Regions from separate parts of the Rahnella sp. EDr1-12 genome, predicted to be linked through region 4. Evidence: predicted binding sites of a transcription regulator. Region 4 holds the regulator's gene; each other region holds the start of a gene.
The links. Region 4 encodes CRP, which controls carbon source genes, mostly activating them, when cyclic AMP is high. Its sites were predicted from a motif close to ATGTGANNNNNNTCACAT; they were not measured.
Positions count from the first base shown of each region.

Region 1: deoC (deoxyribose-phosphate aldolase) is a predicted target of CRP. The motif match lies at 4,497-4,514, and genes of this name have one in related genera.
Region 2: msrB (peptide-methionine (R)-S-oxide reductase MsrB) is a predicted target of CRP. The motif match lies at 3,004-3,021, and genes of this name have one in related genera.
Region 3: serC (3-phosphoserine/phosphohydroxythreonine transaminase) is a predicted target of CRP. The motif match lies at 2,831-2,848, and genes of this name have one in related genera.

Region 1 is NZ_JBLZNY010000001.1:1,737,995-1,745,704, reverse strand. It holds gene prfC (peptide chain release factor 3) at 1-417, shown strand, start outside; gene osmY (molecular chaperone OsmY) at 850-1,440, shown strand; gene ACO0U8_RS08025 (DUF1328 domain-containing protein) at 1,787-1,948, shown strand; gene ACO0U8_RS08020 (patatin-like phospholipase family protein) at 2,219-3,430, shown strand; gene ACO0U8_RS08015 (TatD family hydrolase) at 3,427-4,212, shown strand; gene deoC (deoxyribose-phosphate aldolase) at 4,758-5,537, shown strand; gene deoA (thymidine phosphorylase) at 5,584-6,972, shown strand; gene deoB (phosphopentomutase) at 7,061-7,710, shown strand, end outside.
Region 2 is NZ_JBLZNY010000006.1:133,874-141,583, forward strand. It holds gene ACO0U8_RS20235 (aldo/keto reductase) at 1-664, shown strand, start outside; gene ACO0U8_RS20240 (D-hexose-6-phosphate mutarotase) at 746-1,615, opposite strand; gene gapA (glyceraldehyde-3-phosphate dehydrogenase) at 1,797-2,795, opposite strand; gene msrB (peptide-methionine (R)-S-oxide reductase MsrB) at 3,145-3,558, shown strand; gene ACO0U8_RS20255 (YeaC family protein) at 3,653-3,925, shown strand; partial or broken gene ACO0U8_RS20260 (putative quinol monooxygenase) at 4,082-4,369, opposite strand; gene ACO0U8_RS20265 (alpha/beta fold hydrolase) at 4,363-5,181, opposite strand; gene pncA (bifunctional nicotinamidase/pyrazinamidase) at 5,375-6,004, opposite strand; gene ansA (asparaginase) at 6,013-7,026, opposite strand; gene sppA (signal peptide peptidase SppA) at 7,162-7,710, opposite strand, start outside.
Region 3 is NZ_JBLZNY010000002.1:347,872-355,581, forward strand. It holds gene cmk ((d)CMP kinase) at 1-48, opposite strand, end outside; gene aroA (3-phosphoshikimate 1-carboxyvinyltransferase) at 246-1,529, opposite strand; gene serC (3-phosphoserine/phosphohydroxythreonine transaminase) at 1,634-2,719, opposite strand; gene ycaO (30S ribosomal protein S12 methylthiotransferase accessory factor YcaO) at 3,026-4,789, shown strand; gene focA (formate transporter FocA) at 5,264-6,121, shown strand; gene pflB (formate C-acetyltransferase) at 6,196-7,710, shown strand, end outside.
Region 4 is NZ_JBLZNY010000004.1:34,578-42,287, forward strand. It holds gene ACO0U8_RS16885 (tlde1 domain-containing protein) at 1-117, shown strand, start outside; gene ACO0U8_RS16890 (hypothetical protein) at 165-551, shown strand; gene ACO0U8_RS16895 (OsmC family protein) at 905-1,312, opposite strand; gene crp (cAMP-activated global transcriptional regulator CRP) at 1,675-2,307, shown strand; gene ACO0U8_RS16905 (YccS/YhfK family putative transporter) at 2,369-4,444, shown strand; gene argD (bifunctional acetylornithine/succinyldiaminopimelate transaminase) at 4,606-5,823, opposite strand; gene ACO0U8_RS16915 (aminodeoxychorismate synthase component II) at 5,946-6,521, opposite strand; gene ACO0U8_RS16920 (putative adenosine monophosphate-protein transferase Fic) at 6,617-7,219, opposite strand; gene ACO0U8_RS16925 (YhfG family protein) at 7,209-7,379, opposite strand; gene ACO0U8_RS16930 (aldose 1-epimerase family protein) at 7,476-7,710, opposite strand, start outside.

The DNA of each region.
Region 1 (7,710 bases), on a different contig from region 4:
AACTTTGCCCCTGAAATGTTCCGCCGTATCCGCCTGCGTGATCCGCTGAAACAGAAACAGCTGCTTAAAGGACTGGTTCAGCTGTCAGAAGAGGGCGCTGTTCAGGTGTTCCGCCCTATTGCCAATAACGATTTGATCGTCGGTGCGGTAGGTGTTCTGCAGTTTGAAGTAGTCGTGGCGCGCCTGAAAAGCGAATACAACGTGGAAGCGATTTATGAATCGGTCAACGTGAGCACCGCCCGCTGGGTCGAATGTGACGACGTGAAGAAATTCGAAGAATTCAAGCGTAAGAACGAAACCAACCTGGCGCTCGATGGCGGTGATAACTTAGCTTATATTGCGCCTACTATGGTGAACCTGAATCTGGCTTCTGAGCGATATCCTGAAGTGAAATTCCGCAAAACCCGCGAGCATTAATTCCTGATTGCGTGGTTTACAACCTGAAGACGGCCATTGCGCCGTCTTTTTTTTGCCCTTTTTTGGCTGAGCGTCACATTTCCTTTCATTCCCGTTTGTGTATTTTTTCATCTTCCCACCCTGAATTCGCCCATAATTTCTTCGAAATCTTAAGACTTGTCTGCATTCGGCCCCGTAATTGGCGATCGCTCTACTCTTTTGGACATTCTTGACTATATTAAATGTGTGTTCACGAAACAGTGGCGTAAAGCACTGCTTAAAAGTGACGAAGCAGAGTGTTATATCGAAAGGCGATAAAAAGCCCGAATAAAACGACGTACTCTGCTACAAAGGAAGTAAATACAGCAGCAATACAATTTGTTAGAAGGCGTCACCAAAAATGTGGCGTACCGGGTCCAGGCTTAGGGCTCATAAACTGAAAGGAATAAATCGATGAAAAATTCTAAATTTGCCTATTCAATGATGGCCGTTGTTCTGGGTACCGCACTGATGAGCGGTAGCGCACTGGCTGCAAGCACCACTGATAGCGCAGGTGCAAAAATCGATAGCTCCATGAAGAAAGTTGATAACTACATGGGCGATAGCGCCATCACAGCAAAAGTGAAAAGTGCACTGGTGGATGATAAAGCCATCAAAAGCACCGACATCTCTGTTACCACCAATTCTGGTGTGGTTACGCTGAGCGGCTTTGTGGCTTCCCAGTCTGAAGCTGAACAAGCTGTTGCCGCCGCCACCAAAGTTGAAGGCGTGAAATCTGTCAGCGACAAATTGCACACTAAAGACAAAAGCGAACAAAGCGTGAAAGGTTACGCCGGTGACTCTGCTACCACGGCTTCAGTAAAAGCCAAGCTGCTGGCAGACGACATCGTTCCTTCACGTAACGTCAAAGTAGAAACCACCGAAGGCGTTGTTCAGCTTTCCGGTTCAGTAAAAGACCAGGCACAGTCTGACCGTGCTGAAAGCGTTGCGAAAACCGTTGATGGCGTGAAAAGCGTTAAAAACGACCTGAAAGTTGCACCATAATTTTCGCGACACGTGTGTCGTATGAAGCAGTAAACGGCGTCCGCTCACGGGCAGGGCGCCGGATTTGAATAACATATAATGATATACCGTACCTCCTGCCCATTGTCCGGCACTGAAGGCTTACGCAATAGCGATGTGAACATTTATTTGAAAAATAAGCGTTAGTTTTTGCTAACACTTCCATTTTTCCGACTATCTTTATTAGGTAAGTGATGATTTTTATCTCCGGTATTTGCCGGCTAATAAAGTGTCACCAAGACAAATGTTACACCGAGACTTCAGACCGGAAGTAGGAGTGTCACCTTTTTAAACTGGCAAAGTGAATATATAGGGTAAGGAGAAGCTTATGTTTCGTTGGGGCATTATTTTTCTGATCATCGCGTTGATCGCAGCAGCACTGGGTTTTGGTGGTTTGGCTGGTACAGCTGCCTGGGCTGCAAAAATCGTATTCGTAGTGGGTATCATTCTGTTCCTGGTCAGCTTGTTTACCGGTCGTAAACGACTCTGACAATATAACGTTATGAAATCATAACGTTAACAGAAGTCCCTCGTAAGACACCGCATCGCCCTCTTATCTGAACACATTGCCTGACCGCAGTGTTTTCAGAAAAGGGGGCGATGTTTTTTATGTTATGACCCTTCTCATTTATGTGATCCGTTAACAGTAAGTAACGATTTTATCCTCACATCCTGGTAAGAAACTCACCGAAACTGATAAGACGAGGTATGCTCAGAAATGAAGCCTGCCCGTAAAGGCTAATTGTGTGAGGATAATGCGTTGGGATACAGAATACCTGTCACGCTGGGGAATATAGAACCGCTGGCATATAAACCCTACCGGCCGGGCAAGATTGCCCTGGTGTGCGAGGGGGGAGGGCAGAGAGGCATTTTTACCGCCGGTGTGCTGGATGAATTTCAGCGGGCGAATTTCAATCCCTTCGATTTGTACCTCGGAACCTCTGCCGGCGCGCAAAACCTTTCCGCCTTCGTGTGCGGACAACCGGGTTACGCCAGAAGAGTCATTACCCGCTACACCACCAGCCCTGACTTCTTCAATCCGCTGCGCTTTGTGCGCGGCGGGCATCTTATCGATCTCGACTGGCTGGTCGATGAAACCGCAAAAAACATGCCGCTGGCGATGGAAAGCGCGGAAAAGCTGCTGATCGATGGCCGCGAATTTCTGATGTGCGCCTGCCGCAGCGATGATTACACGGCCAGCTATTTTTCACCGACGCGTGAGAACTGGTTGCCGGTGATCAAAGCCTCCAGCGCCATACCCGGTTTTTACCGTATGGGCGTGGATCTGGACGGCATCAGCTATCAGGACGGCGGCATCAGCGACGCTATTCCGGTGGAAGAAGCTTACCGTCGCGGGGCAGATACCATCGTGGTGATCCGCACGGTGCCTTCGGCGATGTTCTACACGCCGCAATGGATGAAGCGTATGGAGCAATGGCTGAGCGAAAGCAGCCTGCAACAACTGGTGCGCATGATGCAGCATCACGAAAACAGCTATCACCGTATTCAGCAGTTCATTGAAAACCCACCGGGCGACGTGCGGATTTTCGAAATCTTCCCGCCGAAACCGCTGGCCAGCCACGCGCTCGGCAGCCGTTTACCTGCTCTCAATCAGGATTATCATCTCGGGCGCCGCTGTGGCCGGTATTTCCTGTCGGCAGCCGCACACTGGCTGTTGCCACGTGAAAATGAGCGGCCTTATCCGCAGATTATCCCGCGGGCGACACGGCCTCAGCGCGTGGTGGTGCCGGAGAATGAGCCAGAAAACGTGACACCGCTGGCGGCGGCCGTCAGCACGGTCGAACAAATCGTGCTTGATCCCGCTGTGCTCACCGATATGGTGGCCGATGGTGGAGTCGTGCGTCCGGCGGCTTTTCAGGACAGTACGCCGGCAGAAATCCGCCCGCAAAGCGTCCCGTCTGAGATGCGGTCAGCGGACATTTATCCTGCCAGTGAAGGCGATAAGCTGTGAGTGTTCACTTCGTTGATACGCACTGCCATTTCGATTTCCCGCCGTTCACCGGTGCTGAGGCTGAAAGCCTGCATCTGGCACAACAGAGTGGCGTGCGGGACATCATCGTGCCCGCCGTTACCGCCGATCGTTTCCACGGTATTCTCTCCCTGGCAAAAAAATTCCCTCAGCTTTATGCCGCGCTCGGTCTGCATCCTCTGTATATCGCGCAGCATACAGACGAGGATCTGGCGTTACTGGATACCCTGCTCAGCCAGCGCGATCCACGCGTGGTGGCCGTCGGGGAAATCGGGTTGGATCTGTTTATGGAAACGCCGATGTTTGAGCAACAACAGCGTTTGCTGAAGGCGCAGTTCGCCCTGGCAAAGCGTGAGTCGCTGCCGGTGATCCTGCATTCACGGCGCAGTCACGATCAGCTGGCGGCCATGTTACGGCAGGCAAAACTTCCGGCGACCGGTGTGGTACATGGTTTTGCAGGCAGCCTTTCTCAGGCGCAGGCGTTTATCAGACTGGGTTTCGCCATTGGCGTCGGCGGCACCATCAGCTATGCGCGTGCGCAGAAAACCCGTCAGGTGATGGCGCAGTTACCACTTTCCTCATTGTTGCTGGAAACGGATGCGCCGGATATGCCGTTGCAGGGTTTTCAGGGCCAGCCAAATCGCCCGGAACGCGCCGCCGCAGTGTTTGATGTGCTGTGTGAGTTACGCCCGGAACGCCCCGAAGATATCGCCGCCGCGCTGCTGGCGAATACCCGCCGGGTGTTTAATCTTCCTTCTTTTTGATGATTGCTCTCATCGTTTTGTGATTTAAATAACATTAAGTTCTCGTAAAATTCCCCATCAACATGCCGATCGTGATGTTTTGTAAGTTTTGTTTCCTCTTTAAATGTTATTATTATAACATCACCGGCAAGATTACCGGTCGGTGATCCCCGCGTGTCTGCCCGAACTCCGTTTGTCATGAATCGGGTATACACTCTTATATGGGCCGAATACTGAGCATAACGCCGGGTAAATGTGATTCAGATCTCATTTTACCAAGCAACGTTGCAAACGGTTTTCATTTTGTGTGAAATACTGCACACAGGAACCTGATGTGACGTGTTCAAATAGTCACAACGAATTGGCGTCTGCCAATCCAAGCGCGGTGAGAAGGATCTCAGTTGCCACGTAAGCCAGATACAGCGCTTACGCACGCTATCTTCAAGGAACCAAGTCCGCTCGCCAACCGTGCAGAATTCTTCTGCGGCGTTACCCGCCGAAAGGAATTCATGACTGTATGCTCAGTTCTGGCTGGTCGCTGGAATTGAAAATTGTTGGAGAGTTATATGACCGATTTAACCGCCGCAGCACAACGTGCGCTGAACCTGATGGATTTAACCACCCTGAACGAAGACGACACCGATGCAAAAGTGATCGCGCTTTGTCATCAGGCAAAAAGCCCGGCAGGTAACACCGCTGCTGTGTGCATTTACCCTCGTTTTATCCCGATTGCCCGTAAAACCCTGCGCGAGCAAGGTACGCCGGACATCCGTATCGCAACCGTGACCAACTTCCCGCATGGGAACGACGATCTTGAGATTGCGCTGGCTGAAACCCGTGCCGCTATCGCTTACGGCGCAGATGAAGTTGACGTGGTCTTCCCTTACCGCGCGCTGATGGCCGGTAATGAGCAGGTTGGTTTTGAAATGGTGAAACAGTGCAAAGAAGCCTGTGCCGCTGCCAATGTCCTGCTGAAAGTGATCATCGAAACCGGTGAACTGAAACAAGACGCGCTGATCCGTAAAGCATCTGAAATCGCTATCAAAGCGGGTGCTGATTTCATCAAAACCTCTACCGGTAAAGTGCCGGAAAACGCCACGCTGCACAGCGCAGAGCTGATGATGACTGTGATCGCTGAAATGGGCGTCTGCAAAGACGTCGGTTTCAAACCTGCCGGTGGCGTTAAAACCGCTGAAGATGCCGCGCAGTATCTGGCGCTGGCCGATCGCCTGCTGGGCCGCGAATGGGCTGACTCACGTCATTTCCGTTTCGGTGCATCCAGCCTGCTGGCAAGCCTGCTGACCACTCTGGGTCACGCCGGTCAGAAAGCCACCAGCAGCTATTGATCACCGGGGCACCGCTCTGGCGGTGCGCATCTGTCGGGGCGTTGCCATGCAGCGCCCGCACAATCAGCGTCCAGATTCTGGCGTTCAGCTCAGGCAGGGGGATACCTTGTTTCTCGCACAAGAAATTATTCGTAAAAAACGTGATGGCCATCCTTTAAGTGACGAAGAAATTCGTTTCTTTGTGAACGGTATTCGCGACAGTCAGGTTTCAGAAGGTCAGATCGCCGCACTGGCAATGACTATTTATTTCAACGACATGACCATGAATGAGCGCGTGTCGCTGACCATGGCGATGCGTGATTCCGGTACGGTACTTAACTGGAAAAGCCTGAACCTGAACGGCCCGATCGTGGATAAACATTCCACCGGTGGCGTGGGTGACGTGACTTCCCTGATGCTCGGCCCGATGGTGGCGGCGTGCGGAGGTTATGTTCCGATGATTTCAGGCCGTGGCCTCGGTCATACCGGCGGCACGCTCGATAAACTCGAAGCCATTCCGGGGTTTGATATTTTCCCGGACGACAGCCGTTTTCGCAGCATTATTCAGGACGTTGGCGTAGCGATCATCGGCCAGACCAGCTCGCTGGCGCCGGCGGATAAACGCTTCTATGCCACCCGTGATATCACCGCGACCGTTGATTCCATACCGCTTATCACCGCGTCAATCCTCGCCAAAAAACTGGCTGAAGGTCTGGACGCGCTGGTCATGGACGTCAAAGTGGGTTCCGGCGCATTTATGCCGACCTATCAGCTGTCCGAAGACTTGGCTCAGTCGATTGCCGATGTGGCGAACGGCGCAGGCTGCAAAACCACCGCATTGCTGACGGACATGAACCAGGTGCTGGCCTCCAGCGCCGGTAACGCCGTTGAAGTGCGTGAAGCCGTGCGCTTCCTGACCGGCGAATACCGCAATCCGCGTCTGCTTGAAGTGACTATGGCGCTGTGCGTGGAAATGTTGCTGTCCGGCGGTCTGGCAAAAGATGACGCCGATGCCCGCAGCAAACTGCAGGCCGTGCTGGATAACGGCAAAGCGGCAGAGATTTTTGGTCGCATGATTGCGGCGCAAAAAGGACCGGCTGACTTTATTGAAAATTACGATCGCTATCTGCCGCAGGCAACGCTGAGCAAACCGGTTTATGCCGAGGGCAACGGGATTGTCAGCGCGATGGATACCCGTGCGCTGGGCATGGCCGTGGTGTCACTGGGTGGCGGTCGCCGCCGTGCCAGCGACCCTATCGATTACAGCGTAGGCCTGACGAACATGGCGCAGCTCGGCCAGCAGGTGGATACCCGCCAGCCACTGGCGATGATCCACGCCAACAGCGAAGCTGCCTGGCAGCAGGCTGCCGCAGAAGTGCGTGCCGCCATTGTTCTGAGCGACAGCGCGCCGGAAATTACGCCGGTGGTGTATCGCCGGATCGGCGGCAACGCTTGATTTCAGGCCACCTCGCCCCCATTTAAGACTGATCAGGTACGCGGCAGTTCCGCGTGACCCAATGCGTAACCATTCGCAGGAGAGCAAAATGAAACGTACATTTATCATGGTGTTAGACTCATTCGGTATCGGTGCCAGTGAAGATGCCGAACGCTTTGGCGATACAGGCTCTGACACGCTGGGCCATATCGCGGCTGCCTGTGCGCGTGGTGAAGCCGACAAGGGTCGCAAAGGGCCGCTGCATCTGCCAAACCTGACCCGTCTGGGGCTGGCGAAAGCGGCTGAAGAATCTACCGGTAAAATTCCTGACGGCATGGACGGTGATTCCGAAATCACCGGTGCGTATGCCTACGCCAGCGAACTGTCTTCCGGTAAAGACACCCCGTCAGGCCACTGGGAAATCGCCGGTGTGCCTGTGTTGTTTGAATGGGGCTATTTCAGCGACACCACCAACAGCTTCCCGCAGGAACTGCTGGATAAACTGGTTGAGCGTGGCAATCTGCCGGGCTATCTCGGTAACTGCCATTCCTCTGGCACCGTTGTGCTGGATGATTTAGGTGAAGAGCACATGAAAACCGGCAAGCCGATTTTCTACACCTCCGCCGACTCTGTATTCCAGATCGCCTGCCACGAAGAAACTTTCGGGCTGGATCGTCTGTACGAACTGTGCGAAATCGCCCGTGAAGAGCTGACGGAAGGCGGCTACAACATTGGCCGCGTGATCGCCCGTCCGTTCAT
Region 2 (7,710 bases), on a different contig from region 4:
CGGTGAAGCCATTGCCGGGCGTCGTGATGCGGTGTTTCTGGTATCAAAAGTGTACCCGCACCATGCCGGTGGCGCGAAAGCTATCGCCGCCTGTGAACAGAGCCTGAAGCGCTTAAAAACGGAGTGTATAGACCTGTACCTGTTGCACTGGCGTGGTTCGATTCCGTTACATGACACGGTGGCGGCGATGGAGACATTGCAGGCATCCGGCAAAATCCGCCGCTGGGGCGTCTCGAATCTCGACACTGACGATATGCAGGCGCTGTGGAAAATCCCCGGCGGTCAGGCGTGCATGACCAATCAGGTGCTGTATCACGCCGCCGCCCGTGGCATTGAATTTGATCTGCTGCCGTGGTGTGAAGAACACAGCGTACCGGTGATGGCTTACTGCCCGCTGGCACAGGCGGGTAAATTGCGTCACGACGTGCTGACGTCAGCGGTGATGCAGGATATCGCCAGTGCGCGGGGCGTCAGCAGTTCGCAGGTTGCACTGGCGTGGGTCACCCGTACGGGCAACGTGATCGCGATTCCGAAGGCGGTTCAGCCTCAGCATGTTAAAGATAATGCGGCGGCGCTGACGCTCAGCCTGACGGAAGATGAAATAGCGCGAATCGACGCAGCATTCCCGGCGCCGAACCATAAAACGCCGCTGGATATGGTCTGACGCCAGATCATCACTTCAACCTTAAGACGACAAAAAGGGGCCAGATGGCCCCTTTGTTATGTTTATGCAAACGCCAGCCGTTTATTTGCGCAGGGAAAACGTTACCGCCAGACGCGCCGGAGCGGCATGGGTAGAAACGTGCGGATGGGAAACTTGCGCAGTTTCCACGCAGACCATGGTTTTATAACCATCATCGGGCATGTCCGCCATGCTGACGGACAATACCGAGCCTGGGTTCCATGCCACCACATCGCTGTTGTTTTCATGTGCGATAACCAGCGTGCGTTTTAGCACAGGATCGACGATTTCGCTGGTCGCCTGCGGCTGGGTGTAAATGCGGTCAGTCTGGCCGGTGAAGGTCAAATCACCTTCTTCCTGCTTGGCTTTTGCGCCGTCAACTTTATCGATAAAGCTGTTGCCCAGACCTTTAATGCTGACACCGGCGATATCGCCAATGTTGAAATAGGTGTGCAGGGCACTGTTGGCCTCGAAATCACCGGTAGATTCAAGCTCAATGTGGCAGGTTTCACCCAGCGTGAAGCGGGCTGTCAGCGTGAAATCATGTGGCCAAAGTTCGCGCGTTTTTTCACAGCTTTTCAGCGTCAGCGTCAACACCACGCCCTGTTGGGTTTCCTGGTGTTCGGTCAGTGTCCACGGCATGTTTCGTGCGAAACCATGGGAAGGTTTACCGGCAGGGCCGAACCACGGCCAGCAGATTGGAATGCCGCCACGTATTGCCACACCTTCTTTAAATGCGCTGGCGCTGCTCATCCACAGCACCGGTTCTTTGCCTTCCGGTTGCCATGCCAGCAGGTGCGCGCCCTGAAGGGCCACGGCTGCATGAACTTTCGGATGGGCAACCACGATAACCGGCAGTTCATCGATCTGACGCTGGCTGATGGTGGTGGAGATTTGGTTTACAACGGGTAGGGAGAGGAGTTGCTCGATCATTATCTGGTGTCCTGTTGATTTTATATCGGGTAGATAAATAATTACGATGATAAGAACCAAGACTACAGATGAACGGAAGCTTTGTGATTGATCGCACTCATGTGCCTGATAAAAAGTGCATCTGACAGAAAGCAAAAGGGCGACTTGCGTCGCCCTTCAATCAGTTCATCAACATTGCCAATTATTTGGAAACGTGAGAAATCAGATCCAGAACTTTATTTGAGTAGCCAGTTTCGTTGTCGTACCAGGAAACCAGTTTCACAAAGTTGTCGTTCAGAGCGATACCTGCTTTCGCATCAAATACGGAAGTCAGTTTTTCGCCGTTGAAGTCGGTAGAAACAACGTCGTCTTCGGTGTAACCCAGAACGCCTTTCAGATCGCCTGCTTCAGAAGCTGCTTTGATCACTGCGCAGATTTCTTTGTAGGTCGCTGGTTTTTCCAGACGTGCAGTCAGGTCAACCACGGAAACGTTAGGGGTAGGAACGCGGAACGCCATACCAGTCAGTTTGCCGTTCAGAGCTGGGATAACTTTACCTACTGCTTTAGCAGCACCGGTAGAAGAAGGGATGATGTTCTGAGATGCGCCGCGGCCGCCGCGCCAGTCTTTGTGAGACGGGCCATCGACAGTTTTCTGAGTTGCGGTAGTTGCATGAACAGTGGTCATCAGCGCTTCAACGATACCGAAGTTGTCGTTGATCACTTTAGCCAGTGGTGCCAGGCAGTTAGTGGTGCAAGATGCGTTAGAAACGATTTCCTGACCTGCGTATTCTTTATGGTTAACGCCCATAACGAACATAGGGGTGTCATCTTTAGATGGACCAGTCAGAACCACTTTCTTAGCGCCAGCAGTGATGTGCTTACGTGCAGTCGCGTCGTCCAGGAACAGGCCAGTTGCTTCAGCAACAACATCAACGTTCACTTCATTCCATTTCAGGTTAGCTGGGTCACGCTCAGCGGTAACACGGATGGTTTTGCCGTTAACAACCAGGTGACCGTCTTTCACTTCTACGGTACCGTTGAAACGACCATGAGTTGAGTCGTACTTCAGCATGTATGCCATGTATTCTGCGTCTAACAGATCGTTGATTGCTACGATCTCGATGTCAGAACGTTCCTGAGCAGCACGGAAAACAATGCGACCGATACGGCCAAAACCGTTGATACCTACTTTGATAGTCATATATTCCACCAGCTATTTTTTTAGTGAATAAAAGGTTGGTTGTAAAATTACAAAAACCTTGCTGAGCGTCAAGCGGAATCGTGTCAATTATTGCTGTAAGTCAAAGCGACGACCTACTGTTGTTCGCTTATTGCACGTTCCGTTTTTTTAATCGGCTCACAACCACATGGGGGCGAAAAACTGAATATAAAGGGTCACAAGAGCAGGATTGTGATCGCCATCACAAGTTGGAGCTGGCTAACGCTGATGCCCTACAGTTTAGGACAAAACAGGCAGACCTGTTGTTAATTTTTTGTTATTATAAACTGTTATTTTAGTTGATTTTTCTATTCGTCAGAGAACGATTATTATGAGCAATGAATCCAAATCATCTTCTTCACTCGAACAACTTACTGAAATTCAACGTTATGTGACGCAGGAGCACGGTACGGAGCGTCCGTATACGGGTAAACTGCTGCACAATAAACGCGACGGCATCTACCATTGCCTGGTCTGCAACGCGCCTCTGTTCTACTCCGACACCAAATATGACTCCGGATGCGGCTGGCCAAGTTTTTATCAGCCGGTTGAGCACGACGCCATTACTTACCTGACCGACAATACCCACGGTATGGAGCGGGTGGAAATCCGCTGTTCGAATTGCGAAGCGCATTTAGGGCACGTTTTCCCTGACGGCCCGGAGCCGACCGGTGAGCGTTATTGCGTCAACTCCGCGTCGATGAGTTTTATCGACGGTGAAAACGGCGATAAAACCGCAGGCTGAGCGATAAAGACAACCTGACGTAATTTTACCGACAAAATCGATTCAGCAATTATTCAAATTCCCGTGAATAATGGTGGCGAGCAGGGGGTAGCAGATGGAAATAAATCAACTCATTGATGTGATGACGCCGGAAATTTACGCGCGTCTGGCACAGGCCGTCGAACTGGGCAAATGGCCCGACGGCGTGGCGCTGACCCCGGAACAAAAAGATCACAGTTTGCAGGCAGTGATGCTGTATCAGTCGCGTCACAACGTGGATGCGCAACACATGAGCATCGGCACCGACGGCCAGATTGTCACGAAAAGCAAACAGGAACTGAAACAGCAGTTCGCGGAAGAGACGTTGATTCGGCTCAGACCGGAGTAACAGAAAATCTTTCGGATAAATACCTTCTGTTTTACCTGGGTTGGGGGGAAATTTCCTTTTAACCCGCCGTCGTCAACAGAAGGTAACAAGCCCCGATCTGCGGGGCTTGGGTTTTCTGATTTCCCCGGCATTCATTATCTTTCAGAGCTGGCGCCGTTATAACGCACTTTTCATCAGAATATAGGTGGCGTCTTTGCGTTTGTGTTGGTCAATCAGCGGGACAAGCCGTTTGAAGTGCTCACTGGCACAATGTGCCTCGAGCGCTGCATGGTCTGGCCACTATTCAATAAAAATGAAATGACCCGGATCCTTTTCATCAATGAACAGATGATAAGCAAGGCATAAAGGTTCCCGCTGAGTGGCTTCAACCAACTCGGAATACAATGGCATGACTGTGCCGATCGACTCCGGTTTAATAAAATCTTCTGCAATCACTTTTAACATGTTTTTCTCCTGAGATGTTCTCCCTCCAGAGTTTCCAACATCGCGTCAAGTACATCGCCCGGCCTTTCCAGCACGGCCAGATGCGTGATGGCATTCTCCAGCCGTTTCACCGCAAAGAAATCATGATCCGCCGCGAAACGCTGTTGTAAAAGCAGGTACTCGTCATTTCTGTCGAGGGAATAAATGTGGGTAGCCTTTGGCGGATGACGGAGTTTTTCGAGGCGACGCAGAGGCGAACCGTGCTGATGATAAGCATCGGCGATGACCTGCCCTGCAAGTCGCCACAGCTGGAAACTGGATCCGGACATTTCGGTTTTAAGATGGTGGATGATGTCGGGTGACTCGCTTCCTGCCAGCCAAAATTCGTACAGGTCATTTCGGGCGTTTTTCCAGCTATTTTCATCCTGCATCTCTTCGATTGAACTGAAGAATTCCGGCACGGGTTGATTCATTATCCAGTCAAGGAAGACCACTGCAGGCACGCGTTCTGGTAAACGTTCCGCCAGATCAACGGCTATCCAGCTGGCATGCGCAACGGAAACAGGGATTACCCGCAGAAGGTTGAGGTGTCCGATGAGTACCAGAGCGTCGTTTAATAACGCCGCGCCGTCAAAATCCCGGCCATCGGTTGATGATTTTCCATGACCTCGCCAGTCGATAATCACCACGCGAAAGCTGCTGGCCGCCAGCGCAGCGAACTCATGGAAAACCGTTTTCGGCTGACACCAACCCGGCATGAGAAAAAGCGTCGTATCACCCGCACCCATGTCCTGATAATCGATATCGCCATGTGCTGTGTGCAAAACAGGCATGCAAACGTCCCTCGTGAAATGAATGAAGGACTACCCTAACCGATCCCGCTAATTAAACAAGATTAAACTTGGTAAATTAACGTCAAGGTGTTCGGACATACAGTGTCACGCCTGAGTCTTTCGGACATTTTCTTTAATTTCAGGGGAATGCACGGCATCGGGGCGCCTGCGACAAAGACGCCCCAAAACGAAATTACGCCAGAACCTCAGCCGAGGTGCTCACTTTCGCGCCCGCCTGTTGCATGGCGTCAATGGCGTCGCTGCTGTCCTGCGGTTGAAGATTTACACCACGGCAGCCGTCGGTGATCAGTGTGACCTCGTAACCCTGCGTCAGCGCATCCAGCACGGTAAATTTCACGCAGTAATCCGTGGCGAGGCCCATGACGTACAGATGGGTGATTTTGGCCGCTTTCAGCCAGTCGTTCAGCATGGTTGCCGAAAGATGTCCGTTATCGTAAAACGCGCTGTAACTGTCGATATCCAGATTCGTGCCTTTCTGCACCACGAAATCCAGACGTTGTGTCTCCAGCGCCGGGTGAAACTCTGCGCCGGGTTCGTTTTGCACACAATGCACTGGCCACCAGACCTGCGGCAGGCCGTCCAGTTCACCCATCGTCCAGGCTTCTGCATGTGAGTTCACCGCAAAACTGCGATGCTTTGCGGGGTGCCAGTCCTGAGACGCCACGACGGCGACATTGCGCTTTTTACACCACGCCATCATCTGATTGGCGACCGCAATCGTGGCATCACCTTCAGCGACGGCTAATGCGCCGCCCTGACAAAAATCATTTTGCAGATCAACCAGCAACAATGCAGATTTCATATCGCCTCTTATTCAGTGAGTTCGCCGCGCAGGTTTTGCTGCATCAGTTCCCGGATCGCTTCGGGGGTATGCGACTGGCTGAGCAGATAATGCAGTTTGGTCAGCGCCGCCTCAACGGTCATATCAAACCCGCTGATCACACCCGAATGCGCCAGCGCGTTGCCGGTGGCATAGCCGCCCATGTTCACGCGACCGGAAATACATTGCGTCAGGTTAACCACCACAATGCCACGCTCCGACGCGTCTTTCAGAACTTTCAGCAAATCGCCTTTCTGCGGCGCATTTCCCACGCCGTAGGAGCGCAGAATTAATGCTTTGACCGGTTGCATCAGGAAGTTTTGCACCACTTCTGCGGAAATTCCCGGATAAATCGTCACCACGCCAATTGGCTGCGGAGTGATGTTGTGGACTTTCAGACTGGCGGCCGGCACCTGCGGCAGGGACGGCGTGGAAAGGCGGCGGATGTGGATCCCGGCTTCCAGAAGCGGCGTCAGATTCGGTGATGCGAAGGCATCAAAACCATCCGCATGCGCTTTGGTGCTGCGGTTGCCGCGATACAGACGATTGTTGAAGAACAGCGTCACTTCGTTGACCGGATGATTCGCGGCAATGTACAGGGAATTGAGCAGGTTGATTTGCCCGTCAGAACGCAGCGCTTCCAGCGGAATTTGTGACCCTGTCACAATAACCGGCTTGCTCAGGTTTTCCAGCATGAACGACAGCGCCGAGGCGGTGAACGCCATCGTGTCGGTGCCGTGCAGGATAACGAAACCGTCGTAATCTTCGTAATGTGCCTGAATATCATCAGCGATGTGTTGCCAGTCTTCCGGCGTCATGTCGGAGGAATCCATCAGCGGGGCGTATTCCTGAATGGTGAACTCAGGCATTTCAGGGCGATGGAATTCCGGCATCAGCGCCAGTTGTCGCTGCAGGTGGCCGGAAACCGGAATGTAACCCTGTTCTGAACGCTGCATACCGATGGTGCCGCCGGTGTAGGCAACATAAATAGATTTTTTAGTCATCGAAGGTGTTCTTTTTATAGAAAGGTGAAAGCAACTGCGGTGAGTATAAAGACTTCGTTGCCGGTGTCCCACCCAAAAAAAGCCCGGAGTCTCGGGAAGAGGCTCCGGGCTGACTGTTTGCGGTATAAATGAACGTTACTTCACGTCACCGCAGGTCAGGCACAGGGCATAACGGTTTTGCGGATCGTTCATGTTATTGAACAGATCGGCCTGTGATTTCAGCTCCATCGCCATTTTGCTCACCGGTGCAGGCAGGTAAGCCTGAACCACCGCAGGCAGCATGGCGTGAACGGACGCGCTCACTTGTGAAAACACCATATCACTCAGGCTTGGCTGACTGACATACCAGTTCAGCTGCCATTTCGGCAGTTTCGCAAGCTCTGCGGCTTTCTTCACGGCATCGTCGAAATCACCCAGTTCATCTACCAGGCCGTTGGCTTTGGCATCAGAACCGATCCACACATGCCCCTGGGCGATCTGGTCGATCTGCTCAGGCGTTTTGTGGCGCGCATCAGCCACCAGGCCGAGGAAGGTTTTGTAACCGTTCTCGATATTCAGTTGCATCATCTGCGAGAACTCCGGCGGCAATGCTTTGGTGGACGCGATGTCTGCCAGCGGGGAGGTGGCCACGCCGTCAGTGTGCACACCGGCGTAATCGAGCGTGTTCTGGTACGTGTTGATCAC
Region 3 (7,710 bases), on a different contig from region 4:
TGCACCACTTGGCCCATCAACGGTGATTACCGGGGCTATAGCCGTCATTTTTGTCTCCTTTCGGTGGGTGATACCCGCTTCATTAGCCTCATAGGACTAATTCAGGAGCGGCATTATACGCTGCCTTTGCGGCAACTGTTACCCCACATTTATCAGTTGTCTAAAAAGCGGACGGTTCTCAGTGATAAAAAGCAAAAAAAAACGGACATCCAGGATGTCCGCTCTCTGACCCACCTAGTTATAGACTATGCCAGCGTACTTATAGCGGCGAGACGATCAAAATAATCAGGGAAGGTCTTCGCGGTACACTTAGGATCGAGGATCGTTACCGGCGTATCGGACAACGCTACCAGCGAGAAACACATCGCCATGCGGTGATCGTTATAGGTGCCAATCTCTGCGAATTTAAGGGATTGCGGTGACTCAATGCGAATATAATCCTCACCCTCTTCCACCGTTGCACCGACTTTACGCAGTTCGGTCGCCATTGCCGTCAGTCGATCCGTTTCTTTCACGCGCCAGTTATAAATGTTGCGCAGCGTAGTGGTCCCTTCAGCAAACAGCGCTGCCGTCGCGATGGTCATGGCTGCATCCGGGATATGGTTCATGTCCATATCAATGCCTTTCAGTTCGCCGCGGGTACATTCGATGTAATCATCCGCCCAATGAATAGTTGCACCCATTTTTTCCAGCACATCTGCAAAGCGGATATCACCCTGCATGCTGTTTTTGCCGATACCGGTGACGCGAACGGTGCCGCCTTTGATAGCCGCAGCGGCCAGGAAGTAGGACGCAGAAGACGCATCGCCTTCAACGAGGTACGAACCTGGAGAGACATACTGCTGACGGCCTTTGATGCTAAATTTCTGGTACTGGTGATTTTCTACATCAATACCAAAGGTTTTCATCAGATTTAGCGTGATATCAATATAAGGTTTGGAAACCAGATCACCTTTAATCTGAATCGTTGTGTCGTTATCAGCCAGCGGAGCTGTCATTAATAACGCGGTCAGGAATTGGCTGGAAACACTTCCATCGACACTGACATCCCCGCCGGTAAATCCACCGCGCAGGCGCAATGGCGGATAATCTTGTTGCTCGAGATAATCAATTTGCGCACCGCCCTGACGCAGCGCGTCAACCAGATGCCCGATCGGACGCTCCTTCATGCGTGGCTCACCGGTCAGCACAACATCCTGTTCACCCAGGCATAACGCAGCAGCCAGCGGACGCATTGCTGTACCTGCGTTACCGAGAAACAATTCCAGGGCTTTAGCATTGGAGAAAGCGGTGCCCAGCCCCTCGATTTCACACTCAGTATGGGAGGCTGACAGGCGATGAGTCACACCCAGCTGTGTCAGTGCATTTAGCATGTGGCGCACATCGTCACTGTCGAGCAGGTTAGTCAGGCGGGTAGTGCCCTGTGCAAAAGCAGCCAGTAACAGTGCACGGTTAGAAACACTTTTTGATCCAGGTAAATTGATGCTGCCGTTAACCAGTGCAACGGGTTGTAATGTCAGGGATTCCACTCTTTCTCCAATTCTTCTTTTCATAAAATGACCCCGGACATTGAGCCGGGGTCATTTTTAAGGCTTCTTACTAAAGCATTCTGCAGGCCTGAAAGCCAGCACACTTAACCGTGGCGTTTTTCGAACTCCGCCATAAAGTCGGTCAGGGCTTTTACGCCTTCAATCGGCATTGCATTATAAATAGATGCGCGCATACCGCCAGCAACACGGTGACCTTTAAGCGCATGCAGGCCAGCGTCCTGTGCCTGATCGAGGAACAATTTGTCCAAAGAAGCATCCGCCATCTGGAAAGGAACGTTCATCCACGAACGGTTGGCCGTCGCTACCATGTTGCGATAAAAGCCGGTGCGATCGATAGCGCCATAAAGTAATTCGGCTTTGGCCTGGTTACGTTTCTCCATCTCGCGTAAACCGCCCTGCTCTTTCAGCCACTTAAAGACCATACCAGAGAGGTACCAGGCGAAAGTCGGCGGAGTGTTGAACATAGAGTCGTTCTCAGCCAGCACGGTGTAATCAAGGATGGAAGGCAGTTCAGTGCGGGCTTTCCCCAGCAAATCTTCGCGGACGATCACCAGCGTCAGACCTGCAGGGCCAATATTTTTCTGCGCGCCCGCGTAAATCACGCCAAAGCGGCTGACATCAATCGGGCGGGACAGGATACAAGAGGAATAGTCGGCGACCACAATCTTGTCACCGAAATCAGGCATTTCATCAATGGAAACACCGTCGATTGTTTCATTCGGGCAGTAATGAACGTAAGCGGAATCTGCATTCAGTTTCCATTCGCTCATCGGCAGAATGCCACGCTTACCGTCAAGGTTCGTGGTGACATCAATCACATTCGGGGTGCAGTATTTTTTGGCTTCATTGACTGCGCTATGTGCCCAGTAACCACCATCGATGTAATCAGCAGAGGATTTATCGCCCAGCAGGTTCATGGGCACCGCGGCGAATTGAGCACGTGCGCCACCGTGGCAGAACAGCACTTTATAGTTCTGGGGAATATTCAGCAGGTCACGGATATCCTTCTCGGACTCTTCAGCAACCTGAATAAACTCCTTACTGCGGTGACTGATTTCCATCACCGATGTACCCAGTCCGTGCCAGTTACAAAGTTCCTGTTCCGCACGACGCAATACTTCAGCCGGGATCATTGCCGGGCCAGCACTAAAATTATAAACCTGAGTCATTTCCCCTCACCACTTCTCTGAGACAGCCACATTGTAAGCACTAATTTAACGGTTTTATCATCCGAGACAAGGAGTCTGCAACGGATATTGATTACGACCTGATAAACAGCGATGAGATCTCGGTCACAAGGTTCATTCCTCCCTGGAAAGCTGATTTAACAGGATTATCTGTTCATGTCCGAACCATGCTCCGCGCCTTTGACCAGGCGAGTTACAACGCGATTACATTCTTAACACGAATACATGGAGGTGCATCGCAAAACCCCGTATCATTGCGCGTTTTTAGCACGCTCAAAAGTGAACTCAATGACGCAAACTTTTATTCCTGGTAAAGACGCGGCGCTGGAAGACTCCATTTCCCGCTTCCAACAAAAACTCACCGATCTCGGTTTTAATATCGAAGAAGCCTCCTGGCTGAACCCGGTTCCGCACGTCTGGTCAGTGCATATTCGCGACCGCGACTGCCCGCTGTGCTTCACCAACGGAAAAGGTGCGAGCAAGAAAGCCGCTCTGGCGTCTGCACTGGGTGAATATTTTGAGCGTCTGTCGACGAACTATTTCTTTGCCGATTTCTATCTGGGTAAAGAAATTGCCAATGGTGATTTCGTTCACTATCCGAACGAAAAATGGTTCCCTGTGGCTGAAGATAACAGCCTGCCGGAAGGAATTCTGGACGAGCGTCTGCATGAATTTTACGATGCCGATAAAGAGCTGGTTGCCAGTGATCTGATCGACCTGCAATCAGGCAACCCGGATCGCGGGATCTGCGCGCTACCGTTCACCCGTCAGTCAGATCTGCAAACCGTTTATATTCCCATGAATATCATCGGCAACCTGTATGTTTCGAACGGGATGTCAGCCGGTAATACCGCTAATGAAGCGCGTGTTCAGGGGCTGTCTGAAGTCTTCGAGCGTTACGTTAAAAATCGTATCATCGCGGAATCCATCAGCCTGCCGGAAATTCCTGCTGACGTGCTGGCGCGTTACCCGGGCGTGGTGGAAGCAATCGCTAAACTGGAAGAAGAAGGGTTCCCGATCCTTTCTTATGACGCGTCACTGGGCGGCAATTACCCGGTCATTTGTGTGGTGCTGTTCAACCCTGCAAACGGCACCTGCTTCGCTTCCTTTGGCGCACACCCTGATTTCGGTGTGGCACTTGAGCGCACAGTCACCGAATTACTACAGGGCCGCAGCCTGAAAGATCTGGACGTGTTCACCGCCCCGACCTTTGATGACGAAGAAGTTGCCGAGCACGCAAACCTCGAAACCCACTTCATCGACTCAAGTGGTTTGATTTCATGGGATATGTTCAAACAAGATGCAGACTACCCGTTTGCAGACTGGAGCTTCAGTGGCAGCACTGAAGAAGAGTTCGCGACGCTGATGGCAATTTTCGACAAAGAAGATGCTGAAGTGTACATCGCCGATTACGAACATCTGGACGTTTATGCCTGTCGCATCATCGTTCCGGGCATGTCTGATATTTATCCGGCTGAAGATTTACTGCTGGCAAATAACAGTATGGGTGCACATTTGCGCGATCAACTGCTGGCACTGCCGGACAGCGATCTGCCAAAAGAAACCTATCTCGAGATGATTACTCAACTTGATGATGAAGGTCTGGATGACTTTACACGTGTGCGTGAACTGCTGGGTATTGCCAGCGGCAAGGATAATGGCTGGTACACCCTGCGCGTTGGCGAACTGAAATCTATGCTGGCACTGGCGGGCGGCGATTTCGATCAGGCACTGACCTGGGCTGAGTGGGCTCACGAGTTCAACTCATCGGTCTACAGCGACGAACGCAATAACTACTACCGTTGCCTGCAAACCTTATTGCAGTTGTCACTGGAAGAAGATCGCGAGCCAGCGCAGTATTACAACGCTTTCGTAAAAATGTACGGCCAGAAAGCCGTGGAAGATGCCTCTGCTGCAATCAGCGGCGAAGTTCGCTTCCACAGCCTGTTTGCGGTTGATCCTGACCTCAAAGCGCTGCCCGCCCATCAGGCATTGCTCCGTGCTTATGAAAAGCTGCAGGTCGCTAAACGTCGTCACTGGTCGAAAGCCTGATGTAAACGGCATCCTGACTGAACCTGAACCGGCAGAGCACTCTGCCGGTTTTTTTATTTCTGGTTCGTCTGAGCTCCCTTATTTGGATAGCGGGATTTGACTCGGGGCCGGAAATGGCGTGTAATTTCGCGCGCTATACTGACGGGTTAGCATTTTTAAAGGATAAATAAATTCCGAAGCCTGAAAAGTTAATTGGGTGTAAAGAAATCAAATTCAAATCAATGACAATAATTAACAGCCGATGTTTTTTATTTACCTATTAAGAAGAATAATTTAAGTATTCATCAACTTTTTTTGTAAAAATTAAAATGTTTTTATTTAATTAATTTCAACAAGTTAAGCCAAAAAGTACCTATGCAGTAGTAGACAATAATGCATCGAAATCCTCCCCGTATGATCCACGTCAATTTTTACGTTATACTGCTTTGCTAGTATCTCGTTGCGCAGTGCATAGCCCTGAATAAGAGAGTTAATGTGAAAACTGACAACCCCTTCGATCTTATATTACCCGCCGCTACAGCTAAAGTTGCTGAAGATGCCGGCGTTTATAAAGCCACCAAACAGCCGTTAAAAACGTTCTTTTTAGCCATTACTGCTGGCGTCTTTATTTCTATTGCCTTTGCTTTTTATATCACTTCCACCACAGGTACCGGCACCGTTCCTTTCGGTCTGGCAAAACTTGTCGGGGGCATATGCTTCTCTCTGGGTCTTATGCTGGTCGTGGTATGTGGTGCTGATCTCTTTACCTCTACGGTGCTGATTGTCATTGCGAAAGCCAGCGGTCGTATCACCTGGGGGCAACTGGCACGCAACTGGGCCAATGTCTATATTGGTAACCTGATTGGCTGTCTGTTCTTTGTCGCCCTGATTTGGTTCTCCGGTGAATATATGGTGGATAACGGTTTGTGGGGACTCAACGTTCTGCAAACAGCCGACCATAAGATGCATCACACCTTTATCGAAGCTGTGTGTCTCGGGATACTGGCTAACCTGATGGTTTGCCTGGCTGTCTGGATGAGTTACTCCGGCCGCAGCCTGATGGATAAGATGTTTGCCATGATTCTGCCGGTAGCCATGTTTGTCGCCAGCGGCTTCGAGCATAGCATCGCCAACATGTTCATGATCCCGTTAGGTATTGTCGTTAAGAACTTTGCAACACCCGAATTCTGGCAGGCTGTCGGTGCAACACCGGCACAATTCGCAGAACTGAACGTCAGTAACTTTATCATCGATAATCTCATCCCTGTGACCATAGGTAACATCATCGGGGGTGGCTTGCTGGTAGGGTTAACGTACTGGGTTATATATCTTCGCGATGAGAAAAATCACTGATTCAACGTGGATTCTCGTTACGACAGTTTTACACGCGATTTTTAAAGAAATCCAAATTAGAAGGTAGGTGCAAGATGTCCAAGCTCAATGAAAAATTGACCAACGCATGGCAAGGCTTTAGTGCTGGTGAATGGCAGAATGGCGTAAACGTCCGTGACTTCATTCAGAAGAACTACACCCCGTATGAAGGTGATGAGTCCTTCCTGGCTGGCGCGACTCAGGCGACAACCACCCTGTGGGATAAAGTAATGGACGGTATCAAACTGGAGAACAGCACCAAAGCTCCGGTTGACTTCGATACTGACGTTGCGGCTACCATCACTTCTCATGACGCTGGCTACATCAATAAATCTCTGGAAACCATCGTTGGTCTGCAAACTGACGCGCCATTGAAACGTGCCCTGATCCCATTCGGCGGCATCAAAATGGTAGAAGGTTCATGTAAAGTTTATGGCCGTGAACTGGATCCAGCGCTGAAAAAAATCTTCACCGATTATCGCAAAACGCATAACCAGGGTGTGTTCGACGTTTACACAAAAGACATCCTGAACTGCCGTAAATCTGGCGTGCTGACCGGTTTACCCGATGCCTATGGCCGTGGCCGTATCATTGGTGACTACCGTCGCGTTGCACTTTACGGTATCGACTTCCTGATGGCTGACAAATTCGCACAGTTCCAGTCTCTGCAAGACGACCTGGAAAATGGCGTGAATCTGGAAATGACCATCCAGCTGCGTGAAGAAATCTCAGAACAACATCGTGCTCTGGGTCAGATTAAAGAAATGGCTGCTAAATACGGCTACGACATTTCTGGTCCTGCAACCAGCGCGCAGGAAGCTGTTCAGTGGACTTACTTCGGCTACCTGGCTGCGGTTAAATCTCAGAACGGTGCAGCAATGTCCTTCGGCCGCGTATCTACTTTCCTTGACGTGTTCATCGAACGTGATATCAAAGCAGGCAAACTGAACGAAGAACAAGCTCAGGAACTGATTGACCATCTGGTTATGAAACTGCGTATGGTACGTTTCCTGCGTACTCCTGAATATGATGAACTGTTCTCTGGTGACCCAATCTGGGCAACAGAATCCCTGGCCGGTATGGGTGTTGATGGCCGTACTCTGGTGACCAAAAACAGCTATCGTTTCCTGAATACCCTTTACACCATGGGGCCTTCACCAGAACCGAACATGACCATTCTGTGGTCTGAAAAGCTGCCAATGAACTTCAAAAAGTACGCAGCCAAAGTGTCTATCGATACCTCATCTGTACAGTATGAGAACGATGACCTGATGCGTCCTGACTTCAACAACGATGACTACGCTATCGCTTGTTGTGTGAGCCCGATGGTTGTGGGTAAACAAATGCAGTTCTTCGGTGCTCGTGCAAACCTGGCGAAAACCATGTTGTACGCAATCAACGGCGGCGTTGATGAAAAAATGAAAATCCAGGTTGGCCCGAAAGAAGCGCCAATGATGGATACCGTGCTGGACTATGACAAAGTCATGGATCGCATGGACCACTTCATGGACTGGTTAGCAAAACAGTACGTGACTGCACTGAACATCATTCACTACATGCATGATAAATAC
Region 4 (7,710 bases):
CATGGCGAACGCGTGAATAAGCCTGCGGGATACGCCTCGGAAGGTTGCATCATAATGTCCCCTGCGACACGCTGGCGGATAATTAGCGTAGGCGGGACGCTGGAGGTCGTCAGATGAGGCGGTTAATCCTGCTGATTTTGCTGTCAGTTATGGCGGCTAGCCCAATGGCTGCCACCATCAACTGGCCCGACGCTGTGGCGGGAATTGCTGCCGGAGAACAACCCTGGCTCGATAAAGCCCCTGAACTCGCCAAAGTTGCGAACGTGCAGCAGTCGCAAGCGCTCGAAGACGCGTTATCGTCTGCACTATCGAGTAACACTGAAGGCGCGCTGAAGGCTCTGGTCGTGCTGGATTCTCAGGACTGGCCTCATCTCGTTGGAACAGACCTTGTTTGCATGGGACCCATTAACAAACAATCGGCTGAGATAGAGACCTTTTATCAACGAACCCGGCTGGCCCTGCTGGAAACAGACAAAGGAGCAACCTGTCTGTGGATCCTTGAAGCGACATACGAAGAATGGAAAGCAGATAACGCCCGCAAGGTTAAGTAATATTACTTCCTGAAGTACAAAGCCCGGTCGGCTGTACGGGCTTTCCTCACGTTCTACCCCCCATTGATTTCCCGTGTTAATTATCCTTAGTCGCTGCCCCCCCTCAGCCGCTTTCGCACGTCTTCAGCTCGCACAACACCCCTACTTGTTAACGTGGCTTTCGCCACCCGACAAGGCCGAACGATGGTTTTTAAGTCGTTTATCAGTGGCGGGGTTTTAATGGCGCTACCCTCAATTCTGGCCAGTCCAGAGGATTTCGCCGCGCTACAGCGCGAAGGCAGGCTGGATTTTTGCCGCGCGGCGATTTTTAGATTTACTTCGTCATCATTGCCAGACGTATGACTGGTCGTGACTTATTCGACGTTAACCACTTCGAAACTGTGGGTGATCGAGGCGGCTTTGCCCAGCATCAGAGAAACGGAACAATATTTCTCAGCTGACAGGCTGACGGCGCGCTCCACAACCTTGTCAGTCAGGTCTTTACCGGTGACGATGAAGTGCAGATTGATGTGTGTGAACAAACGCGGTACTTCTTCGCGACGTTCTGACGTCAGTTTCACTTCACAGTCACGGACATCGCTGCGGCCTTTTTGCAAAATCGACACCACGTCGATCGCGCTACAGCCACCCGCGGACATCAGCAACATTTCCATCGGGCTCGGTGCTTTATCACCGGCATTCCCGTCCATTAAAACCTGATGACCCGACGCGGATTCACCTAAAAACGTCAGACCTTCCACCCATTTTACGCGTGCGTGCATTTGCTTATCTCCTGGCGTTCTTATTCATCAAATTTTCACCCCAGAGTACCCTTTCACCTAAAAACTGGCAACGTAACCCGATCGCCATCATGCTGAAGCGAGACAACACAAGACAGCATTGCAAACCTGTGTTACAAACAAAGCCGAAACATACTTTCCAGTAAATTGCGGTGACGGTTTTCGCGGTTTAAGAACAGAACCCAAGGTGATAACAGCAATTAACAGGCTGTTTCACTCCGACATCCGCTTGCAGCATTTCTGGTGAGTTACATGCTGATAGGGCGCATTAATATTCAGACGCCGTACAGGGAACTCTGAGCCCTGTGATTTTGGGCAGCGATAATAACAGAGGATAATAGCAAATGGTTCTCGGCAAGCCACAAACAGACCCGACACTTGAATGGTTCCTGTCTCACTGTCATATACATAAGTATCCTTCTAAAAGTACGCTGATTCACCAGGGTGAAAAAGCCGAAACGCTGTACTACATCGTGAAAGGGTCGGTTGCCGTCCTGATTAAAGATGAAGAAGGCAAAGAGATGATACTTTCCTACCTTAACCAAGGTGACTTCATCGGCGAGCTGGGACTCTTCGAAGAAGGTCAGGAACGCAGTGCCTGGGTACGTGCTAAAACTGCCTGCGAAGTGGCTGAAATTTCTTATAAAAAATTCCGCCAGCTGATTCAGGTTAACCCGGACATTTTGATGCGCCTCTCCGCGCAGATGGCAAACCGTCTGCAAATGACGTCAGAGAAAGTCGGTAACCTTGCTTTCCTCGACGTAACGGGCCGTATCGCTCAGACCTTATTGAATCTGGCCAAACAGCCAGATGCCATGACCCACCCGGACGGGATGCAGATTAAAATTACCCGCCAGGAAATCGGTCAGATCGTCGGTTGCTCCCGTGAAACCGTCGGCCGCATTCTCAAGATGCTGGAAGATCAGAGCCTGATCTCCGCACACGGTAAAACGATTGTCGTTTACGGCACACGTTAATCCCTCAAAAAAAGGCGCGACAGCTTACTGTCGCGCCTTTTTTATGGGCTAAGCTTCATCCATGACGCTATGGCGAAGGCTGTTTTATCATCCCGAAGTGAACTATGCACTGCGTCAGACGCTGGTGTTATGTCTGCCGGTCGGCCTCTGCTGGCTGTTTGGGAATCTGCAAATGGGCCTGTTGTTTTCCCTCTGCCCTGCCTGCTGTAACGTCGCCGGTCTTGATACTCCCCACAAACGCTTTTTCAAACGTCTCATTATTGGTGGCGCTCTGTTTGCGCTGGGCAGCATTCTGCTGCAAGTGATGCTGACCGGGTGGCACCTCCCGCTGCCGCTGATCATGCTGTCGCTGGCATTATTACTTGGCGTCACCGGCGAAATCAGCCCGCTCCATGCGCGTCTGTTGCCCGGTGCTTTAGTGGCGACCATCTTTACCCTGAGCATGGTGGGCGTCAGGCCGATGTGGCAGGCACCCGCGCTGTTTGCCGCAGGCACCGCCTGGTACGGCCTGTTTAACTGGGCGTGGTTTCGCATATCAAAAGAACAACCGATGCGCGAAACCCTCAGTCAGCTGTATTTGCAACTGGCGGATTATTTCGAAGCTAAATACAGCCTGCTGACGCAGCATACCGACCCTGAAACCGCGTTGCCGCCGCTGCTCAAGCGCCAGCAACAGGTCATCGATCTTATCGCCCTGCTTTATCAGCAGCTGCACATGCTGCCGCAGCACGGACATCATCATCACTACAAGCGGCTGTTTCAGCGTTTTCAGGTGGCGCTGGATTTGCAGGAGCACATTACCGTCAGCCTGCATCAGCCGGAAGAAGTGCAAAAGTTGGTGGAAGAGAGCCATGCGGAAGCGGTGATCCGCCGTAATGCTCAGGTGATTTCAGCCCGTCTGCGGGTGATTGCTGACGACATTCTTTACCACCGTCTTTCCGGGCGTTTTACCATGGCGAACGAACTGGCGGCGCTGGAGAAAATTGCCGCACGCAATCCGGATAATCCGGTCGGCCAGTTCTGTTATTACCATTTCAGCCGCATCGCACGCCTGCTGCGTACACAGAGGCCACTGTACCGGCGCGATCTGATGAATACTCAGCCGCGCCTGCCTTTCTGGCCCGCACTGAAAAGTTATTTGTCCTTTAAATCCATTGCCCTGCGCAATGCCGCACGTCTCGGCATTATTCTGGCGTTAGGCAGCAGCCTAGGGTTGTTCTTCAATCTGCCGAAACCTTACTGGATTTTGCTGACCATCATGCTGGTCAGTCAGAACGGTTATAACGCCACACGCGTGCGCATTCAGCACCGTGCGCTCGGCACGCTGGCGGGATTGCTGATCGCCGCTGCCCTGCTGAAACTGGAGCTGCCCGAGGGCGTCACGCTGCTGTGTATGCTGGTGATTACGCTGATATCGTACACGGTGTTGCGGAAAAACTACGGGCTGGCGATGGTCGGTATGACGGTGACGGCGGTGTATACGCTCCAGCTTCTGGCGATGAATGGCGTGCATTTTCTGGTGCCCCGGCTTATCGATACCCTGATCGGCTGCGCCCTCGCCTTCGGCGGTACGATCTGGCTGTGGCCTCAGTGGCAAAGCGGATTGCTGCGACAAAATGCCCATCAGGCGCTGGAAGCCGATCAGGAGGCGATCCGGTTGTTACTGCAGGATAATCCGGATACCGCCAAACTGGCTTACGCCCGAATGCAGGTCAATCAGGCCCACAACAAGCTGTTTACCTCGCTGAATCAGGCGATGCAGGAACCGGGGTTTAACTCGCATTATCTGACGGATATGCGTTTGTGGGTAACGCACAGCCAATTTGTGGTCGAGCATATTAACGCGATGACCATTCTCGCCCGCGAGCATTACATGCTGCCGGAGAAACTGGCGACGGAGTATTTACAGACCTGCGAAATCGCGCTGCAAAGCTGTCAGCAACGCTTGCTCTACGACGGGCCGGGCAGCGAGAACAATCTGTTCAATGCGCCTGAACTGCACCCGGATATGCCGCTGACCGAGATGGAACGCCACCTGCGACGCGTAATTTCCCATCTCAGCGTGATGCATACGATTTCGTCACTGGCGTGGAAGCAGAGGCCGCATCATGGGATCTGGCTGACGCGCAAGGCGTGAAGGGGAATGCCCTTTCAAACTCCCGTTTTTACTGGCTTGCAGCCTGCCTGTCTTTTAAAACAGACTGGCGCTATTTCGGTTTCTCGGTGTGGAGGCGCGCACTCGCCGCTGGTTAAAACCGACTGAGTACATTTCGGTGTTAACCAGCGATTTAGCAGGGCTCACCCCCCGCAAACTTTCCCCACCGCTTTCTCAAACCGCTGCATCCCTTCTTCAATATCCGCGAAGTCGATAACCAGCGATGGTGCAAACCGCATTACATTCGGTCCCGCGACCAGCATCATCAGGCCGAATTCAGCGGCGGCGGCGTGGAACTCGCCCGCGCGGTTTTTGAAGGCATCCGACAACTCGGCTCCAATCAGTAATCCCTGACCGCGGAATTCTTTGAAGATGTGATATTTCTGGTTGATGGCCTCCAGCGCGATGATGAATTTCTCGCGACGCTCGTCGATACCCGCCAGCACTTCCGGGGTGTTGATGATATCCAGTGCCGCTTCAGCCACGGCGCAGGCCAGCGGGTTACCGCCGTAAGTGGTGCCGTGTTTGCCCGGTTCCATCACGGAGGCCACGTCTTCGGTTGCCAGCATCGCTGAAACCGGGAAGCCGCCGCCCAGCGCTTTGGCGGTGGTCAGAATGTCCGGCGTCACACCGTAATGCATGTAGCTGAAGAGTTTGCCGCTGCGGCCCATGCCGCTTTGTACTTCGTCCAGCACCAGCAGCGCCTGATGTTTGTCGCACAACTCGCGCAGACCTTGCAGGAATTCCTGGGTGGCAGGCGTCACTCCGCCCTCGCCTTGTACCGGCTCAACCACAATGGCGCAGGTGTGATCGTCGATGACCGCTTTGACGGCGTCCAGATCGTTAAACGGCACGTGGACGATATCAGCCGGTTTCGGGCCAAAGCCGTCGGAGTATTTTGGCTGACCGCCCACAGACACGGTGAACAGCGTGCGGCCATGGAAGGCGTTATGGAAAGCGATGATCTTACTTTTGTACGGGCTGTGACGGTGCGAGGCGTAGTAGCGCGCCAGTTTAAAGGCCGCTTCGTTGGCTTCCGCGCCTGAGTTGGCGAAAAATACGCGGTCAGCAAAGGTGGCGTCGATCAGCTTCTGAGCCAGTCGCAACGCGGGTTCGTTGGTGAACACATTGCTCACGTGCCACAGCGTTTCGCCCTGCTCGTGTAATGCTTTCACCAGTGCAGGATGGCAATGCCCGAGCGCCGTCACGGCAATCCCCCCGGCGAAATCAACATACTCTTTGCCCTGCTGATCCCACACGCGGCTGCCTTTACCTTTCACCGGAATAAATTTAGCAGGTGAATAAATCGGCAAAATCACTTTGTCGAACGTGCTCCGGTCTACCGCTGATTTTTCTGCCATAACCCTTTCCCTCACTGCCGTTAACATGAAAATATAATCACAAAATATGCATAAAAAATCACAAACAGGCAAACGGTAATCGCACCTGATGGGTAAGTAATTTTTTCGGCAGAATTAACTGATTAGATTTTAAGGAAATTATTCAGAAGCTGGTGCCCCTGTTCGCTCAGAATGCTTTCCGGATGGAACTGAACGCCATGCAGCGGAAGGGTTTTGTGCATGATGCCCATGATTTCGTCGCGGGCGCCTTCACGTTCTGTCCACGCGGTGACATCAAAACAGTCTGGCAGCGTGTCGGGGGCAATCACCAGAGAGTGATAACGCGTGACGGTCAGCGGGTTATTCAGCCCGCTAAACACGCTGTTGCCGGTGTGGCGGATGGGTGACGTTTTGCCGTGAATCGCCTGACGGGCGCGCACGATGTTCGCACCGAATGCCTGTGCCATCGCCTGATGCCCAAGGCATACGCCCAGCACCGGCAAGCGCGTCGAGAAATGCGTAATGGCTTTCAGGGAAATCCCGGCCTGATCGGGCGTGCAGGGGCCGGGGGAAATCACCAGATGCGACGGCGAGAGCTGCTCAATATCGGCGAGGGTCAGCTGATCGTTACGCATCACTTTCACCTCTGCGCCCAGCTCGCAAAAATACTGATAGAGGTTGTAAGTAAAGGAGTCGTAGTTGTCGATCAGCAGCAGCATAGTGTTCCCGGTAAAGTCGAAAATTTACCGGGCAATTCTACGCATTTTTCCGTACAGGCTTCAGCACTTTCTGGGAATGTTTTACCGGCAGAAAGTCAGTGGTCATCGGCAATTTCGCTGATCACGGTGCTGAAAATCGCCACCAGATCAGATTCATCGCCAAACACGGCAGTTTTGTTGGCCTCTATCCACCGCTCCCTTCCAACATTCGCCCACTGAATGTCATAACCGGCATGGATAACCAGCTGCTCGGTGAAAATCCTCAGTGCGCGCCCGTTGCCGTCGCGGAAAGGATGCAGCAAGTTCAGTCCGGTGTAGTAATGCGCCAGCCGTTCGGCAAACTGATCAAGCGGCAGGCCGACGAGAAACTCTTCGTCTTCCAGTTCCTGCATCAGGGCATTGCCTTCCTTTTCGATGTAGCCAAAATGGCAAAACTGGGTGTCGTCTTTATAGATATCGATTTCGCGGAACTCGCCCGCCCACGGATAGATATCCTGAAACAGGGACAGATGGATGGCGCACAGGTGCGGCAGCCCCATTACCGAGGGGCCGAGGGGCATCACTGCCGCCCGCAACGCCGTGAAGGCCAGCTCAGCTTCCCGCAGGCGGTGCGCCTCGCGGATTTCCAGCCTGTTTTTCAATACGTTAATGCCGCGATAGTAGTAAGGGTCGGCACCGGCCACCAGTTTATCGTTCATAGTGCCCCCTCAGCTCGGCCAGACGCTGTGCAATCTGGTCGTTATCTAACGTGACGACCTCAACCTGCAGGCCATCCAGCGCGCTGCTGGCCTGAAAGTTTTGCCGCTGCCGTTCCCGAAAGAGTTTTTCCTGCTGTCTGAGCGTGGTTTTCTTCGCCATCGTTTCCTCCCTGGCACAGCCATTAGGGCGCATACCTTGTGGAGTTAAGTATAGACAGAGAAAAAAGGGCGCCACGTGCGGCGCCCTAAACTCAGATTATTCAACGGCGATCGGTTGATCGCTGACCTCCGTTTTCTGTTCGCCCTGCAACGTTTTCACCCGTTGCTCAAGCTGCTGAACGGCTTTGGCATCCGGCAGCAGTGAGTATTTCAGCTCAAACACCGTGCTCTGGCCCGGCTGCAACTGTTTAACGCGGCCTTGCTTACGTTCGATGGTCACCGGATAGGCGTAATTGGTGCCCGGTTCGATGCCGGTGACGTAACCTTGTTTC